Regions from separate parts of the Amphibacillus indicireducens genome, predicted to be linked through region 1. Evidence: riboswitches for the same ligand, from Rfam matches in the RefSeq annotation. Region 1 holds a riboswitch; each other region holds the start of a gene.
The links. Region 1 has a riboswitch for S-adenosylmethionine ahead of ABD814_RS06220 (methionine ABC transporter ATP-binding protein). Riboswitches for the same ligand answer to the same signal wherever they lie in the genome.
Positions count from the first base shown of each region.

Region 2: linked by a shared signal. The riboswitch ahead of ABD814_RS01360 (5-methyltetrahydropteroyltriglutamate--homocysteine S-methyltransferase) and the one ahead of ABD814_RS06220 (methionine ABC transporter ATP-binding protein) in region 1 are both predicted to bind S-adenosylmethionine.
Region 3: linked by a shared signal. The riboswitch ahead of ABD814_RS11950 (O-acetylhomoserine aminocarboxypropyltransferase/cysteine synthase family protein) and the one ahead of ABD814_RS06220 (methionine ABC transporter ATP-binding protein) in region 1 are both predicted to bind S-adenosylmethionine.

Region 1 covers NZ_BAABDL010000067.1:36,779-42,834, forward strand. The annotation lists gene ABD814_RS06195 (metal ABC transporter ATP-binding protein) at 1-215, opposite strand, end outside; gene ABD814_RS06200 (arsenate reductase family protein) at 636-989, shown strand; gene gcvH (glycine cleavage system protein GcvH) at 1,007-1,390, shown strand; gene ABD814_RS06210 (hypothetical protein) at 1,651-1,857, shown strand; gene ABD814_RS06215 (TlpA family protein disulfide reductase) at 1,863-2,276, opposite strand; SAM riboswitch class I at 2,395-2,506, shown strand; gene ABD814_RS06220 (methionine ABC transporter ATP-binding protein) at 2,602-3,627, shown strand; gene ABD814_RS06225 (methionine ABC transporter permease) at 3,620-4,285, shown strand; gene ABD814_RS06230 (MetQ/NlpA family ABC transporter substrate-binding protein) at 4,314-5,144, shown strand; gene sufC (Fe-S cluster assembly ATPase SufC) at 5,464-6,056, shown strand, end outside.
Region 2 covers NZ_BAABDL010000014.1:94,295-100,350, reverse strand. The annotation lists gene ABD814_RS01370 (RpnC/YadD family protein) at 1-1, opposite strand, end outside; gene ABD814_RS01365 (nucleotide sugar dehydrogenase) at 294-1,460, shown strand; SAM riboswitch class I at 2,224-2,329, shown strand; gene ABD814_RS01360 (5-methyltetrahydropteroyltriglutamate--homocysteine S-methyltransferase) at 2,436-3,533, shown strand; gene ABD814_RS01355 (2-hydroxymuconate tautomerase) at 3,588-3,776, shown strand; gene ABD814_RS01350 (Ltp family lipoprotein) at 3,888-4,754, opposite strand; gene ABD814_RS01345 (GHMP family kinase ATP-binding protein) at 5,021-6,056, shown strand, end outside.
Region 3 covers NZ_BAABDL010000131.1:19,749-25,804, forward strand. The annotation lists gene ABD814_RS11935 (ABC-F family ATP-binding cassette domain-containing protein) at 1-1,542, opposite strand, end outside; gene cls (cardiolipin synthase) at 1,960-3,390, opposite strand; gene ABD814_RS11945 (Hsp20/alpha crystallin family protein) at 3,545-3,991, opposite strand; SAM riboswitch class I at 4,129-4,230, shown strand; gene ABD814_RS11950 (O-acetylhomoserine aminocarboxypropyltransferase/cysteine synthase family protein) at 4,409-6,056, shown strand, end outside.

The DNA of each region.
Region 1 (6,056 bases):
AATTGCTTAATGTCTTGACCGAAGACGCGAATTGAACCTTGCTGTGGGGTGATTAGACCGAGCAATAATTTAATCAGTGTTGTTTTACCGCCACCGTTTGGACCGATTAAGCCTAAAAATGCCCCTTCGTGAATATCAATATGGATGTCGTGCAAGGCAATCTTATCCTCGTAAGCGTACGATAGATTTTTAATTTCGACAATTGGACCTTTCATAGATCACAGACTCCATTCTTTATAGAATTGGTTAATTATATACTTGATAGGTAGATGGATTTCATAATGACATAGATGCGTAAAAACATGCATAATTTTGTTGGTGCTAGCGCTGTGATTTGCACTCTGGGTGGCCATCCCCGCGGAAAGCGTCCACCAAGAGCGAAAATCACGGGTATATGTTTCAAAAACTATTCATCCATTATAGTAATTATAAAATGATCTTTGTTGTGTCATACTAATCATTAATGATTTTAGCGTATTTGGCTGAGTTTGTAAATAGGAATGATTACGTTTTGTGCAGGAGGTTAGATGACTTTTCAAATAATCGGCACAAATCATTTTCAAGCAGTTTGCTAGCCAAAATGTAGCAATCATTTTATACTGTAGTTAGTGATCGATAACGAAGGAGTGAATGTATTGCTTGATTTTTATTGTTATCCAAAATGTAGTACATGTCGTAAGGCGAAAAAGTGGCTTGATCAAAATCAGGTCAGTTATAACGACGTTGACATTGTTAAACAAACACCAAGTGCGGAACAATTAGCAACAATGATCGAAAAAAGTGAATTACCGATTAAGCGATTTTTTAATACAAGTGGTCAGAAATATCGGGAACTTCAGTTAAAAGATAAGTTAGCAGAAATGACCGATGAAGAAAAGGTTAATCTGCTAGCATCAGATGGTATGTTAATCAAACGTCCACTGGCTTTTGATGGTGAAAAGGTAACGTTAGGATTTAAAGAAGATCAGTTTGAACAGAGTTGGAAATAAAAAAGGAGGCTATCATAATGAGTGTACCAAGCGGTTTAAAGTATTCTAATGAACATGTATGGGTTAAGCAAGAGGACGACAAGTTTAGAGTTGGTATTACAGAACATGCTCAAGATGAGCTCGGAGACATCGTTTTTGTTGAACTGCCAGATGTCGGTGATCAACTAGCTGCTACTGACACATTCGGTAGTGTCGAATCGGTTAAAACCGTTTCAGAGTTATATGCACCTATTTCATTAGTCGTTGTTGAAGTCAATGAAGAGCTCGAGGATAGTCCTGAGCTAGTTAATGAATCACCATATGAGAATGGTTGGTTAATTGTCGTGGAAGCAACTAATGAAGAAGAACTTGATCAACTCCTAACAGCTGAACGATATCAAGGGTTCATTGATCAAGAATAATAATAGTAATACCTAAAAGTGGTATTGACAGAAGAGACAGATTGAGTCACAATGCTCAAGCTAAGTCTTTACGTCAATGCCTCTTTTTTGTAGTTATTTAGATAGAATTAGACCGGTTGGCACGTATTTTAAAAGGTGCTACGATCATTACATCACTTAACTACGAAAAAATTTGTTAGCTGCACGAGTGATTCACTGAATATTATGTAAATTTGAATCGATAACTGAGTCAGCTAACAATTCAGATAGGAGTAATTAAGTTGGAAAAAAAACACTTGATTTTAAAGCTTATTTTAACAGTGGCACTATTTTTTATTTTCTTTTTTATCTTTAGACGGATTATCAATAAAGGGATTGTCTCTTGGTCGATTGTGACAGATGTGCTGACATTACTGCTTATTTTACCATTAAATATAGTGGTCTCATACAGCTTATCCGATCGAATGATTAAGCGATTTATAAACTAATTTAATTAAATAAAAGGACGAATGGCTTCAATAATTTTGATCGGTTTCGCTTGATCTGTTAATTGTTCCACGATCTCACCAGTTTGATTAATGATCACGGTTGTTGGTACCCCCTGGCAATTATAAGCTCGATACGTTTCTAACCCTCGATCGACTAAGGAAGGTTGAGTTAAGAAGTCACGATAAAAACGAACTCCATCACTTGGGTCACGTTCTCTACCGACAACATTAATTGTAAGAAATTTAATTTTTTCAGGATCTGCTACTTGATAAAATTTTTCTTTCAGTGGTAAATCGACTCCACAAGCTGGACACCATGATGTCCAAAATGTTAAGACAATTACTTTCCCTAAATCATCTTCTAAGCTATAATCTCCTTGTTTGTCTAGATAGGATAAGCTGAATTTTGGCGCTTTCATTTTTTCACCTTTTTATGATCAGAATTAAAATATAGTATAGCATGGTGAATATATTTAAAAAAATAATTGACACCGCACTAATCAAGTGCTATGATTACAGATAATTAAATCCGAGATACTCTTATTAAGAGTGGTGGAGGGACTGGCCCGATGAAACCCGGCAACCGTTAAACTGTTAAAGTTTAAAATGGTGCCAATTCCTGCAAAGTGAAAACTTTGGTAGATGAGAGAGCAAGAAGACTATTATAGAGATAAACGTCTTTCTGTTCTTTCAAAAACAGAAAGACGTTTTTTGTTAGGATTTTTTATAGAGCGGGGGAGTCAAATGATTAAAATAAGCCAACTGTCAAAGCGATTTAAATTGGGGATGGAACAGATTGATGCCGTTGATCAAATCAATCTAACGATCAAAGCTGGTGAGATTTTCGGTGTGATTGGCTATAGTGGGGCAGGAAAAAGCACATTTGTCCGTTTAATTAATCGTCTAGAAGAACCAACTAGTGGATCGATTACTGTTGGTGGTGAAGAAATGACAACGTTAAACAAAAAGGATTTAAGAATAAAACGACAAGATATCGGAATGATTTTTCAACATTTTAATTTATTGTGGTCGAGAACCGTCAGTGAGAATATTGCATTTCCACTAGAGATTGCTGGTGTTGAAAAAGCGGAACGAAATGAGCGTGTCAAACAATTGATTGATCTCGTTGGGCTAACTGGAAAAGAAGCTGCTTATCCGTCACAATTAAGCGGTGGACAAAAGCAGCGTGTAGGAATCGCTCGTGCATTAGCGAATCGACCTAAGCTACTACTGTGTGATGAGGCGACATCTGCCTTAGATCCGGAAACGACTGATTCGATCTTATCACTGCTCGTTGATATTAATAAAAAACTAGGTCTAACAATTATTCTGATTACGCATGAGATGCATGTGATCCAAAAGATTTGCCACAATGTTGCTGTAATGGAAAATGGTCGGATTGTTGAACAAGGTGCAGTGTTAGATTTATTTTCAAACCCAAGCCATCAAGTAACGAAAAGATTTGTTGAACAGGTGATGGGTAAACCTGATGAAGAAGTGACTGATGAGACGTTACTGCAATCCGTGTCGACTGGTAAACTATTAAAACTGCAGTTTATTGGTGAATCGACGAATCAATCATTGATTAGCCAGGTTGCCAAAAAGTTTGCGATCGAATTGAACATTTTGCAAGGCAACATTAAGCAAACGCAAGCAGGTCCGTATGGTTCATTATACGTTCATATCACAGGTGATGATCAGCTCGTTGATGAAGCAATTACTTATATTCAATCGACCACCGTGAAAGTGGAGGTGATCAAGCATGGCTGAGTTATTTCCAAATGTTGATTGGCTTGATTTAGTTGTAGCAAGTGGTGAAACACTATATATGACGATCATTGCTATGATTGGGACATTAATTCTTGGGTTAATTTTGGGGCTTGTCCTTTATTTGACATCACCAGATGGACTATGGGAAAATAAACAGCTTCATTTTATTGTTGCTGCAATTGTCAATATTTTTAGAGCAATCCCATTTGCAATTTTAATTATTTTACTATTGCCATTTACAACATTTTTATTTGGAACATTTAGAGGATCAAACGCAGCCTTACCAGCACTTATCATTGGAGCAGCTCCTTTTTATGCTCGCTTAGTTGAGATCGCATTGAGGGAAGTTGATAAGGGTGTGATTGAAGCAGCTGAGTCGATGGGGGCAAAAGTATCAACAGTTATTTTTAAAGTGCTCTTGAAGGAAGCAATGCCTGCTCTCGTGTCAGGGATAACGGTCACGACGATCGCCTTAATTGGCTATACCGCTGTTGCTGGGATGATCGGTGCAGGTGGATTAGGCGATTATGCTTATTATTATGGCTTTACCAGACGTGATTTTGATATTGTCTTTGTTTGTACAGTGTTCATAATTATTATCGTTTTCGTTTTTCAATTCATTGGCGATCTGATTACCAACAAAATTGATAAACGTTAATATAAAAAAACAATAAGGGGAGATAACAATGAGAAAAAGATTATTAGCCATTATTTTTATCGTCGCAAGTCTATTTTTAGTTGCATGTGGTGGGGATTCAGGTTCAGATTCAGAGAGTGAGAGTAATGTGATCAAAGTTGGGGCAACAAGTGTGCCACACGGTGAGATTCTTGAAGAAATCGTTGATGTTTTAAAAGATGAAGGTATTGAACTTGTGATAGAAACGTACACAGATTACGCACTGCCAAACGAAGATTTATCTCGTGGCGAATTGGATGCGAACTTCTTCCAACATGGTCCATATTTAGCAAGTGAAATTAGCAGTAAGGGCTATGATTTAGTCGATCTTGGTGGCGTTCACGTTGAACCGATTGGTGTCTATTCAAAAGAAATCTCAAGTATTGATGAAATTGTACCAGGTACTGAAGTGATCATTAGTCGAAGTGAACCAGATCATGGTCGTATCTTATCATTGTTTGAAGCAAATGGTTTTATTACTTTAGCTGAAGACGCTGAAAAAACAACAGCAACAGTCGATGATATAGTTGATAATCCATATGACTTAACATTTTCACCAGATGTGAATCCTGAATTTTTAGTTGAGGCATATGAGAATGAAGCAGATAAATTAATCGCGATCAATGCCAACTATGCAATTGAAGCTGACTTGTCTCCAGCTGAGGATGCGCTATTCTTTGAAGGCGATGATTCTCAATATGTCAATATTGTCGTTGCACGTGCAGAAGATAAAGATAATGAAAATTTACTAAAGCTTGTTGAAATTTTACAATCTGATGTTGTTGTTGATTTTATTAATCAACAGTACGGTGGAGAAATCATTCCGATAGGCAACAATTAAATTAATCGTGCTCAATTAACTTCAGTGATTGAGAATAGAATCACAGATTTAAAAGCCCCTTTTAACTAGATAAAAGGGGCTTTTTATTTCGTAAGATTGTTTTCACAATTTTGGCTCAATTCACTTCGCCTTTAGTACGATAATATGTTAAGATAGTGACACAAAAACTTTCTATACGATTCGGTGTGGAAAGAGGTTTAGTCTCAGTTGTTAATCTTGATATTAGATTTTAAATAGTATAAGATTGTAATGAGAATAAACTAGGAATGGTATTAATTACTATTCTTTAAAATAAAAAATACTTTTGGAGGTATAGCTGATGGCAGGATCAACTTTAGAAATTAAAGATCTTCATGTAGAAATTGAAGGTAAAGAAATTTTAAAAGGGGTAAACTTAACGGTTAAAGGTGGCGAATTCCATGCAATTATGGGACCTAACGGGACTGGGAAATCAACACTAGCATCTGCAATTATGGGACACCCTAACTATGAAGTAACAAAAGGCTCAATCCTAATGGATGGAGAAGATGTGCTAGAAATGGAAGTTGATGAGCGAGCAAAAGCTGGCTTATTTTTAGGGATGCAATATCCAAGTGAAATTAGTGGTGTAACGACATCTGAATTTTTGCGTTCAGCTATTAATGCACACCGTGAAGAAGGCGATGAAATTCCATTAATGAAATTCATCAAAGAGATGGATAAGACAATGGACTTTTTAGATATTGATACAAATATGGCACAGCGTTATTTAAATGAAGGATTCTCAGGTGGAGAGAAGAAACGAAATGAGATTCTTCAATTAATGTTGATTAAACCTAAAATCGGTATTTTAGATGAAATTGACTCAGGACTTGATATTGATGCATTGAAAGTTGTTTCTAAAGGAATCAATAAACTAAGAAGTGATGCTTT
Region 2 (6,056 bases), on a different contig from region 1:
TTGGATCACATCCTTGTAGGTTATGATGTGGGGTCTGGTTGAAGGTTCTAGCTATAATATAGCATGGTTTTGTAGCAGGGGCAATTGGTAAAGTATCTATGAAAATGGTGAATTGATTTAATGTTTCATAGACTTATAAGTAGGATTAGTTGTGCTAGTCTTAACAATGTGAATATGTTAAAATATAGTTCATTAGCTAAAGATAGGCTACCATTTTGTAGTGTTACTGAATGTTCATCAACGTTTGTTGGGTGAATTTTTCACACAAAAAATAAGAAAGTGAAGGTGTACATATGAAAATTGCAGTTGCGGGGACGGGTTATGTTGGTTTGTCGAATGCGGTTTTGCTTGCGCAGAATCATCAGGTGTTTGCGCTTGATGTGATTGCGGAGAAGGTTGAGTTGATTAATCAGCGGGTTTCTCCGATTGGTGATGCTGAGATTGAGCGTTTTTTTGCGGAGAAGGAGTTGGATTTGACGGCGACGTTGAGTCCGGAAGAGGCGTATCGGGGTGCGGAGTATGTTGTGATTTCGACGCCGACGAATTACGATGAGGAGAAGCATTTTTTTGATACGAGTTCGGTTGAAGCAGTGATTGAGGACGTCCTTGAGATTAATCCGGGGGCGACGATGATTATTAAGTCGACGGTTCCTGTTGGGTATACGTTGGAGATTCGCGAGAAGTATGGTGTTGATAATATTATTTTCTCTCCTGAGTTTTTGCGTGAGGGGCAGGCGCTTTATGATAATCTTTATCCATCGCGGATTATTTTGGGTGAGGATTCAGAGCGTGCGCGTCGGTTTGCTGATCTGCTTGTTGAGGGGGCGGAGAAAGAAGATATTGATGTGTTGTTTACCGATTCGACTGAGGCGGAAGCGATTAAGTTGTTTGCGAATACGTATCTTGGTTTACGTGTGGCGTTCTTTAATGAGTTGGATACTTATGCGGAAGTGCGTGGGTTAAATACGAAGCAGATTATTGAGGGTGTTGGTCTAGATCCGCGGATTGGTTCGCATTATAATAATCCGTCGTTTGGTTATGGTGGGTATTGCTTGCCGAAGGATACGAAGCAGTTGCTGGCAAATTACGAGGATGTGCCGAACAATATTATTCGGGCGATTGTGGATTCAAATAGTACGCGGAAGGATCATATTGCGGATAGTGTGTTAGCAAGTAATCCGAAAGTTGTTGGAATTTACCGTTTGACGATGAAGACGGGTTCGGATAATTTTAGAGCGTCGGCGATTCAGGGTGTGATGAAGCGGATTAAGGGCAAAGGTGTCGAGGTTGTTGTTTATGAGCCTGTCCTAGAGGAAGATGATTTTTATAATTCGCGTGTGGTGAAGGATCTTGATGAGTTTAAGCAGGTTGCAGATGTGATTGTTGCGAATCGACTGACTGATGAGCTTAAAGATGTGAAGGATAAAGTTTATACGCGGGATTTATTTAGTCGAGATTAATTTGAAGAGTTAGGGCACCTTGTCGGTAGTGTGATGGGGTGCTTTTTTTATTTGGTAAGGCTGTGGTGGTTGTCAGTTTGGAGATTTGGAGTTAATCGTTAGATATCCGCTTTTGAATCTGGTTGATCTCTAATGAATAGGTGCTAATCGTCAGAAATCCGTCTTTGAATCTGGTTGATCTCTAATGAATAGGAGCTAATCGTCAGAAATCCGTCTTTGAATCTGGTTGATCTCTAACGAATAGGAGCTAATCGTCAGAAATCCGTCTTTGAATTTGGTTGATCTCTAACGAATAGGGGTTAATCGTCAGAAATCCGTCTTTGAATCAGGTTGATTTCTAACGAATAGGAGCTAATCGTCAGAAATCCGTCTTTGAAACTGGTTGATTTCTAACGAATAGGAGCTAATCGTCAGAAATCCGTCTTTGAATCTGGTTGATTTCTAACGAATAGGAGCTAATCGTCAGAAATCCGTTTTTGAATCTGGTTGATTTCTAACGAATAGGAGCTAATCGTCAGAAATCCGTCTTTGAATCTGGTTGATCTCTAACGAATAGGTGCTAATCGTGTCCTCACTCGTGTGAAGTCTATAAACAGGTAACGGTTAGGTGGTTGGACATATTGGGATTGAGTAGGTGGAGGAATTATTAGTGTCTATTTTCTGAATTTTTTTAAAAAGGCTTGCTATTTTCACGTGAGTGGCATAAGATAATAATAATTTAACCTGCGCAGGTTAAGGTTAGTTAAAATTTTATCATAAATATTTCTTATCGAGAGAGGCGGAGGGATTGGCCCTGTGATGTCTCAGCAACCACCTTTTTAAAAGGAACGGTGCTAATTCCAGATAGGCGTGTGCCTTGAAGATAAGAAGGATGTCTCTTTACAGGTAAAGACTTTCTTCTTAGAAGGTCTTTTTTATATTTGTGGGGAGAGTTTTTTATTAATCAATTAAAAATTAAGAAGGTAGGGATTAGTTGTGACGGTTAAAGCGCCATTTCATGCGGATCATGTTGGGAGTTTGTTGCGGCCTGAGCGGTTAAAAAAGGCTCGGCGGGATTATCAGGCGGGGAAAATTGAGTTGGCTGAGTTGAAGCAGGTTGAGCTTGAGGAAGTGAAGCGGGTTGTTGATAAGCAGATTGAGGTTGGGTTGGATGTTGTGACGGATGGTGAGTTTCGTCGGGATTGGTGGCATATTGATTTTCTGGAAAATTTGAATGGTTTTGAGGGGTATGTTCCTGATCATGGTTATTTTTTTGAGGGTGTTGAAACGGAGCCTTATGATGTTCGTAATATAGGAAAAATTTCGTTTAATCCGGATCATCCGTTTATTGATGATTTTAAGGTGTTGAATCAGATTGTTGATGGTCGGGCGGTTGCTAAACAAACGATTCCAAGTCCGAATCAACTGTTCCATGTTGATATTATTAATAATGAAATTTATCCAGACTATGAATCTTATGCGAAAGATATTATTCAGGCGTACCGGGATGCGATTCAAGCTTTTTACGATGCAGGTGTTCGCTATTTACAAATTGACGATGTTTATTTAGCCGTGCTTACTTCGCCAGAGATTGATTTTGATAGTGGACCTTACAAGCGTGATTATTTAATTGAATTAGCTGTTCGAGTAATTAATGAGATTCTGGTTGATAAGCCTGAAGATTTACAAGTGACGACACATATTTGTCGTGGCAATTACCAGTCGACGTATGCATTTTCGGGGAGTTATCAGCTGATTGCGCCGACTGTATTTGCTAAGGAAAAGGTTGATGGCTTTTTCTTGGAGTATGATGATGAGCGGTCTGGTGATTTTGAACCGTTAGCTCATATTCCAAACGGTGGGGCGAAAGTGGTGCTTGGTTTAGTGACGTCAAAAAACGGTGAACTTGAGGATCCTGAGTTAATCAAAGCGCGGATCAATGAAGCGGCGAAGTATGTGCCGTTAGATCAACTGTGTTTGAGTCCACAGTGTGGTTTTGCTTCGACGCATCATGGGAATATTTTGACTGAGGATGATCAGTGGAACAAGCTTGAACATATTGTTAAGATTGCTAAAGAGGTGTGGGGGAATTAAGCTCTGTGACCTGAATTGTAACTATCATTAACGGAAAAAAAGGAGTAAATCGTAATGCCATATGTGACAATAAAAATGTTAGCAGGCCGCACTGATGAACAAAAGCGTGCTTGCGTTGAAAAAGTAACCGATGCAGTTGTTGAAACGACTGGAGCTTCTCGTGAAAAGGTCGTTGTCTTTTTGGAGGATATGGAAAAATCCGAGTATGCGGTTGGTGGCGTTCTTTTCAGCGATCAAGCATAACTATTTTAAGCAAAATAAGGCCAGACCTGAGCGATCGCCATTCAATCGAGTGCTCAAGGTCTGGCTTTTTTCTGGGTAAAACTCAGGTGAATTTTTCACGAAAAAAACATATTAATCTAAGTGATCAATTGCGTATTGTGCTTCTTGTTCGGTGAATTGGTCGCCATATTCTGAGGTCAGTTGGTCTTTGATCGCGTCGTTGGACATGTTCATCATTTCTTGGTAGACTTTGGCTGATTTTAGGGCGTTTTCGTTCCAGTCTGCTTTGATGTTGTCGATCGCGTATTGTGCTTCTTGCTCGGTAAATTGGTCGCCGTAGTCTGAGATCAGTTGGTCGTAGATGTTGGCTTTCGACATGTGCATGATGTCGGAGTATGTTTCGGCTGATTTGAGTGCGTTTTTGTTCCAGTCTGTTTCGATTTGATCGACGGCATATTGTGCTTCTTGCTCGGTAAACTGGTCGCCGTAGTCTGAAACTAATTGGTCATAGACGCCTGCTTTTGACATGTTCATGTGGTCGACATAGGCTTCCGCTGATTTGAGTGCATTTTCATTCCAGTCTGCTTCGAGGTTGTCGATCGCATATTGGGCAACATCTTCAGGGAACTGATCACCATATTCTGATGTGAGTTGTTCATAGATACCGATTTTAGACATATGCATGACGTCAGCATAAATCTCGGCAGAGTTTAGGGCGGCTCTGTATTCGCTCGGCACATCGTCATCGTCATCATCATCGTCAGCTTCTGGACTTGACGTCTCAGTTTCTTCAGTTGTAGTGACTTCTTCAGCAACTGAATCCTCCTGTTCATCATCAAGAATCGGTTCAATATCTTCGTCTAGTATATCCTCATCGATTTCCTCAATTTCGGGTTCTTCTTCAATTGTGGTATGATCAGCTTCCTCACATCCAACAGCAATTCCTAACACCAAAATCAATAAACTATAAAAAAATGATTTCATTAATTTGCGCTTCATCTGATTACTCCTTCTTATCATCATTCTTGATATTATAGACCTAAGTATTAAGTTCGTCAAAAGCAAAATCGACAGTAATTTCACAATCACGAACGACAATTTGTTATAATAAAAAAGATCAACTAGAAATCTAGCAAATGAGGTCATAATTTCATGGAGAATCTATTAAATAAGTTCATAGAGTTGTATGGTGAGCAAAAACGAAGCAGGTGAAGTAACCGCTTCGAATCTGCCCTTTAGGTGCACACGTTGATCATCAGGATGGTGTGGTAACTGGGATGGCGCTTGATTCAAATGTCGAGATGGTTTTTGCACCGACGGATGATGGTTATATTCGGGTGCGGAGTATGGATTTCCTAGATGTCGAGTATTTCCATATTGATTCTGTACCAGATATGCTTCCTAGTTTTTGGGGAAATTATTTGCGTGGTGCGGTGTTGTCGTTGAAGCGGGATCATCGAATCCGGAAAGGCTTCCAGGCAGTCATTAGTGGCAAGCTTCCGATCGGCGGCTTGAGTTCATCGGCTGCGGTAACGACGGCATATTTGATGGCACTTGCAGAGGTTAATCACCTAGAGATTCCAAAACGTGAATTTGTTTTTTACAGCCACTGGGTTGAAACAGAATTTATCGGACTCAAGAATGGCATTTTAGATCAATCAGCTAATATTTTGAGTGAAGATAATCAGTTGCTCGTGATGGATTGTCAAACGAGTGAGCATCACCTTGTCGAAAAATCTACGCAGATGCCTGATTTTGAAGTGCTCGTCGTCTACTCAGGTGTCACAAAAGCATTGATCGGAACGGATGACAATAATCGCGTCGATGAATGTAAAGTTGCCGGCTGGATTATTGAAGAATTAGCTGGCAAAAAGCGTCAGGCTCTAGAAGACGTTAAGCTCCGTGATATTCCAGAAGCACTCTATCAAAAATATCGTGATCAAGTTCCTGGCAAATTTCAGAAAAGAGCCGACCATTATTATACCGAACAACAGCGTGTTCATGCCGGAATCGATGCTTGGCGCAATGGAGACCTCGAGACATTCGGTCAACTGATGTTCGAATCTGGTGCAAGCTCGATCCACCAATATGAATCAGGTTGCCCTGAATTGATCACAATCTACAATATTCTTAAAGAAACAACAGGTGTCTACGGTGCACGCTTTAGTGGTGCAGGTTATCGCGGTTGCTGTGTCGGCTTGATTGACCCAGCATATAAAGCAGAGATTAAAGCAAAAATTGATGCAACATATCCTGTAGCACACCCCGACTATCAAGATATTTATAAAGTGTATTTCTGCC
Region 3 (6,056 bases), on a different contig from region 1:
TCCCGACTCCTTAAAGACGAGTAGTTGTTCCACTACACGATCGAGGAAATAACGATCGTGGGAAACGGTAATTACGACACCGGGGAAGCTATCCAAATAGTCTTCAAGAATCGCTAACGTATGTGTATCTAAATCGTTGGTCGGCTCATCAAGTAGTAAAACATTCGGCTCTTCCATCAATACTTTTAATAAATAAAGTCGACGCTTTTCCCCACCTGAAAGTCGGCGAATATATGTCCACTGTTGCGAACGCGGGAATAAAAAGCGTTCGAGCATTTGCTCTGCCGTGATCGTTTCATTTTTTTCGGTATGAATAACTTCCGCAGTTTCTCTAATGTACTCGATGATTTTCAGGTTTTCGTCCATGTCGCTATGATCTTGTTGGTAATAGCCAAATTTAACGGTTGGACCTGTTTCAATTTCTCCTTGATCAGGAGTGATTCGTTCGGCAATCAGGTTCAGTAACGTCGATTTACCGGTACCATTCGCACCGACAATCCCGATTCGGTCACCAGGTTTGATTAAAAATGAGAAATCAGTGATTAATTTGTTCGCATCGTAGCTTTTTGAAATGTTGTGCAATTCGAGCACTTTTTTTCCTAATCGTGTTGAACCAACACCGAATTCGAGCTCCGATTGATCTGTCGCGAACGTTTTTGTTTGCATCTCACCAATCCGCTCAATTCTAGCTTTTTGTTTAGTCGAGCGAGCACGTGCCCCTCGTTTGAGCCAGGCCATTTCACTTCTCAACACATTGGCGTGCTTCTGTTCATCTTGCTTTGCTAATTCGAGTCGTTCTGCTTTTTTTGTTAAGTATGTTTCATAATTTCCAGTATATTGATAGAGCTGACCGAGATCAAGCTCATAAATTTTCGTTGTCACCCGATTGAGAAAATACCGATCGTGCGTCACGAGCATAACCGCCCCTTGATAAGTCGGTAAAAATTTCTCCAACCACTCAATTGACTCGTGATCTAGGTGGTTCGTCGGCTCATCAAGAATCAGCAGATGTGCTGGCTGGACGAGCGCTTTTGCTAAGGCGACTCGTTTCTGTTGTCCTCCAGATAAAGTGTTGATTTTTTGATCAAATTGATCAATTCCCAATTTCGTCAAAATTGTTTTTGCCGTCGTCGCAGCATCCCACGCGTCCTGTTGATCCATTTTTGTTTGCATCTTTGTAAACGCTACTTGTGCATCTGGATCGGTTGGATTTTTACCTAAGTTGAACAACGCTTGTTCATACTCACGAAGAATCGTCATCACTTCTGATTCACCAGCAAAAATCTCAGCCAACACTGTTCGGTCATGGTTCAGATTTGGCTCTTGTGATAAATAGGCAATCTTAAAATCACGCGCATGGTTGAGTGCCCCATGATCACGATCCTCTATTCCGGCAATCACCTTTAACAGCGTCGACTTCCCCGTCCCATTCACACCAACAATTCCAATGCGATCGCGATTTTGGATTGAAAAAGATAGTTGATTAAATAACGTTTTTTCTCCATACGTCTTAGTTAAGTTTTCAATTGCTAAAATCTCCATCTAACGATCCCCCGCTTCTCTTGCTAGTATAATACAGACACGTTATTCGAACAAATTTTATAATTAATCATTTGATTGAGGAAATTGCAGACAAGTTAGAGAAAATACAGACGAATTCGATGAATGTGCACATCTTAACTGAAATATGCACAAGTTCGGTGATTTATGCACATCTTAGCTGAAATGTGCACAAGTTCGGTGATTTATGCACATCTTAGCTGAAATATGCACAAGTTCGGTGATTTGTGCACATCTTGGCTGAAATATGCACAAATTCGGTGATTTATGCACATCTTAACTGAAATATGCACAAGTTCAATGATTTGTGCACAACTTAGTTGAAATGTGCACTTGTTCCTCTCTCAAGCTAAAACAGATGAAGCAAACTTAGTTGCTCCATCTGTTGTGGTGAGTTTTTTATAAAATTGGTGAAATCAATCGGGCGATTGATTCTTTGATTTTTATCCAGAGCGATCTTTGTTGGTATGCTTCTAATGTGAGTAGATCAGATTTTGACATATCCTCTTCAAAGTGTGCAAGCAGGCGTTGAGTGACTTCTTCGCTGTAGAGAAAGGCGTTGACCTCAAAGTTCAATCGGAAGCTTCGGACGTCGATGTTTGCGGTTCCGACTGAGGCGATTTTTCCATCGACCATAATTGTTTTGGCGTGGAGGAAGCCATTTTGATAAATATAAACTTTTGCGCCAGCTTCGAGCATGTTGCCAATATAGGAATATGTCGCCCAGTAAACGAATGGGTGGTCTGGTTTATTCGGGATCATAATTCGGACATCGATGCCGGATAGGGCAGCGATTTTTACGGCGTCGGCAAGACTTTCGTCTGGGATAAAGTATGGTGTCTGAATGTAAACATAGTCTTCCGCTTCCATCAACAATTTGATGTAACCATATTTGATTTGCTCCCAGTCTGAGTCCGGGCCACTTGAAACAATTTGCATTCCGACGTTTCCTTGTGGTTCTGCTCGATAATAGGCTGAATCATAGAGGATCAGTTGGTGCTTCGATGCTTGATTCCAGTCTAAAATAAAGCGAGTTTGGATGCTACGGACGGATTCCCCGACGATCCGTAAATGTGTGTCGCGCCAGTATCCGTACTTCTTAACTTTTCCGAGATACTCATCGCCGACATTAAATCCACCGATATAGCCAATTTTCCCATCAATCACAACGACTTTACGATGATTTCGGTAGTTAATCTTAAAATTGACTTTTGGAATTAATGACGGGAAAAATGCCTCAACGATGACACCCGCTTTTTTCAATTCCCAAATAAATTGTTGACTCAATTTTCGTGAGCCAAAATCATCATACAAAAAGCGAACGGATACGCCTTCCTTGGCTTTCAGCTTTAGAACATCGGCAATTTTTCGGCCTAAGTTATCATCTCGATAGATGTAATATTGAATATGAATGTGGTCCTCTGCCGCAACTAAATCCTTGATCAGCTGATCAAACTTTGCCTGTCCATCATTAAAAATCTCGACGTCATTTTCTTGAGTCAAGATTGCATCGTTGTTGCGTAGATGTAAGTAAAATAAATCGATATTATCTTGGTAAAGCTCCCGGATTGGAAAACTTCCTTCATCAAGTAATTGCAGTTGATTTTCGACTGCTTTTTTGACGCCTAATTTACTTTTGTTATCCCAAATAAACAGCTTTTTTCGACTCAGTTTTCGGCCAAAAACTAAATAGAGGAAAAAACCAAAAATCGGTACAAACGTAATGACAAGAATCCAAGCCCAAGTCGAGGTTGGATTTCTGTGTTCAAGAAACACCAACACAATGACTAAGAGAAAGTTAAAAATAAAAATAAGTTCAGTAATCCCCAATGTATTTCTCCTCCCATCACTATTCATACATAATATACCACACCACTCAATAAATGTTCACTATTTTCATTTGTTTTAAAGAAAAAAACGCTTTTGATCGCCGTAAGGACGTAAATCAAAAGCGAATCACCCAATTGAGTGGGTGAATTTTTGACTAATCAATTGATAGGTCTCTTTTTTTAATCACTTGTTTCTTGGCTTTTACTTTAAGTAAGCCTTGCTGAAAATCTGCTTGTAATGTTGATGGGATAATCGTGCCTGGAAGGTTGATGATGCTTTCGCGAGCGCGATGGAATTGTTTTGATTGGTAGTAATCTCTTTGGTCGTCTTTTATTTCTTGGTGTTTGTCTTCTGTGACGCGGACGATTAGTCGGTTGTCTCTAATTAAGAGTTGGATTCGGTCTTTGCTGATGCCGGGTAATTGATATGTGACAATCCATTCCTGATCGGTGTTTTTAACATAAGTGGGAATTTGTCTGTTTTGAAAAAATTGGTCGATCGATGCAAGCAAACTGTCATCGGGATAGCGCTGAAATAGGCTATCCATTTTTTTGACCCAGTCGCGGGCGATTTTCATAAAGTCCTGATCATGTTCGGTCATTTTCCTCACACTCCTATCTTCAATTAATTTATGCATTGGGTTAAATAAATGTTAATTTGTCTAAATAGTTTAAATTTTTTAAAAAATCACTTGACGGATGAGAAAATCTACTCTATAATCCTTAATAATATGTATAGCGCTTATCAAGAGTGGCTGAGGGAATAGGCCCTGTGAAGCCCGGCAACCTACGTGAAAGAAAGGTGCTAAATCCTACAGATTATTAATCTGGCAGATAAGACGAGGCTAAGACACCGCAAACCTCTTCTTACCTAAGGAGAGGTTTTTTTGGTAGATAAGAAAGTATAACAACTTTCTTACTACATAAGTGCAACTAAAGCATTCGCCTAAAGGCTTGGCGAATGCCAAGTTTTCTAATAAATAAAGTTATACATACACAATTAGAGGAGGAGATTCAAAATGACAAAAAGTAATTTTCGCTCGACTGGTGTAGAAACGCAATTAATTCATGGGGGACAACAGGTTGATCCGACAACTCAATCGCGTGCTGTACCGATCTACCAAACTACTTCTTACGTGTTTCGTGATACGGAGCATGCGCAAAATTTGTTCGCTTTAGCTGAGCCGGGTAATATTTATTCGCGGATTATGAACCCGACGCTTGATGCATTTGAGCAGCGTGTGGCGCTTTTAGAAGATGGTGTTGGTGCAGTGGCTACTGCTTCAGGAATGTCAGCAATTACGTTAGCGATTTTTAATATTGCCGGTACAGGCGATGAAATCATTACCGATAGTAATCTTTATGGTGGAACTTATAATTTATTTAAGCAAACTTTACCTAAGTATGGCATCAATGTTGTGTTTGTTGATGGAACAGATCCAGAGAACTTCAGAGCTGCGATCACGGATAAGACGAAAGCGATTTTTGCTGAGACGATTACGAACCCTTCTTTACATGTATTTGATATTGAGGCAGTTGCTGATATCGCACATGAAAATGGCATTCCATTACTAATTGATAATACATTTGCTTCACCTTATGGCGCTAAACCAATTAAATGGGGTGCAGATGTCGTGATTCACTCTGCAACAAAATGGATTGGTGGTCATGGTACGTCAATTGGTGGAATTGTTGTTGATGCTGGTCGTTTCGATTGGACTAACGGACGGTTCCCTGGTTTCACTGAACCAGATGAGTCATACCACGGTGTTCGATTTGGTACAGATGTAGGTCCAGCTGCTTTTGCTTTGAAATTACGCGTTCAATTATTGCGTGATATCGGTCCAGCTCTAAGTCCACAAAATGCCTTTTATTTCTTACAAGGACTTGAGACACTTAATTTAAGAGTGAAGCGACATTCAGAAAATACTGAAAAGGTTGCTCAATATTTAGTTAACCATCCAGAAGTTGAGTGGGTCAATTATCCAGGTCTAGAGTCACATCCTTCTCATGAGTTAGCGAAAAAATATTTAATTGATACGTATGGTTCAATTATTACCTTTGGTGTGAAAGGTGGTCGTGAAGTTGGTCGAAAAGTGATTGATAACATTGAATTGTTCTCTCACGTTGCCAACGTTGGCGATGCAAAATCATTAATCATTCATCCAGCTTCAACAACACACCAACAGCTTGACGCGGAAGGATTAAAAGCGAGTGGTGTATCTGAATCACTCATTCGTTTATCTGTTGGTTTGGAGAGCTTTGATGATATTGTTGCTGACTTGGATCAAGCAATCGCAAAAGCAACTGATACAGAACCAACAATCAAGCCAACACTTGATGATGCTGTTCGTTGGGTGCTTGACTCACCGTTTGCTCGTGAAGATGGTGGCATTCGTCCGAAGAATATTGTCGTTGCGGGCGATCAGTCAAAACATAATTGCTTGAAAAAACTCGCTAACTTAGGCTTTAAATTTACTGATTTAGCGGCTAATGACCAACCGATTGATTTATTGTTTGTGTCTGATCCGAGTGTAATTGATCAGTTACCAGCTGACGCAAAGCTCGTTTGGTTTAGAACAAAAGATGACTATAGCGCATTGAAGGCACAAGCAGAAGAAAATAATCAATTTTACGTTGAAGATCAATGCCTATTCGGCGCAGCCA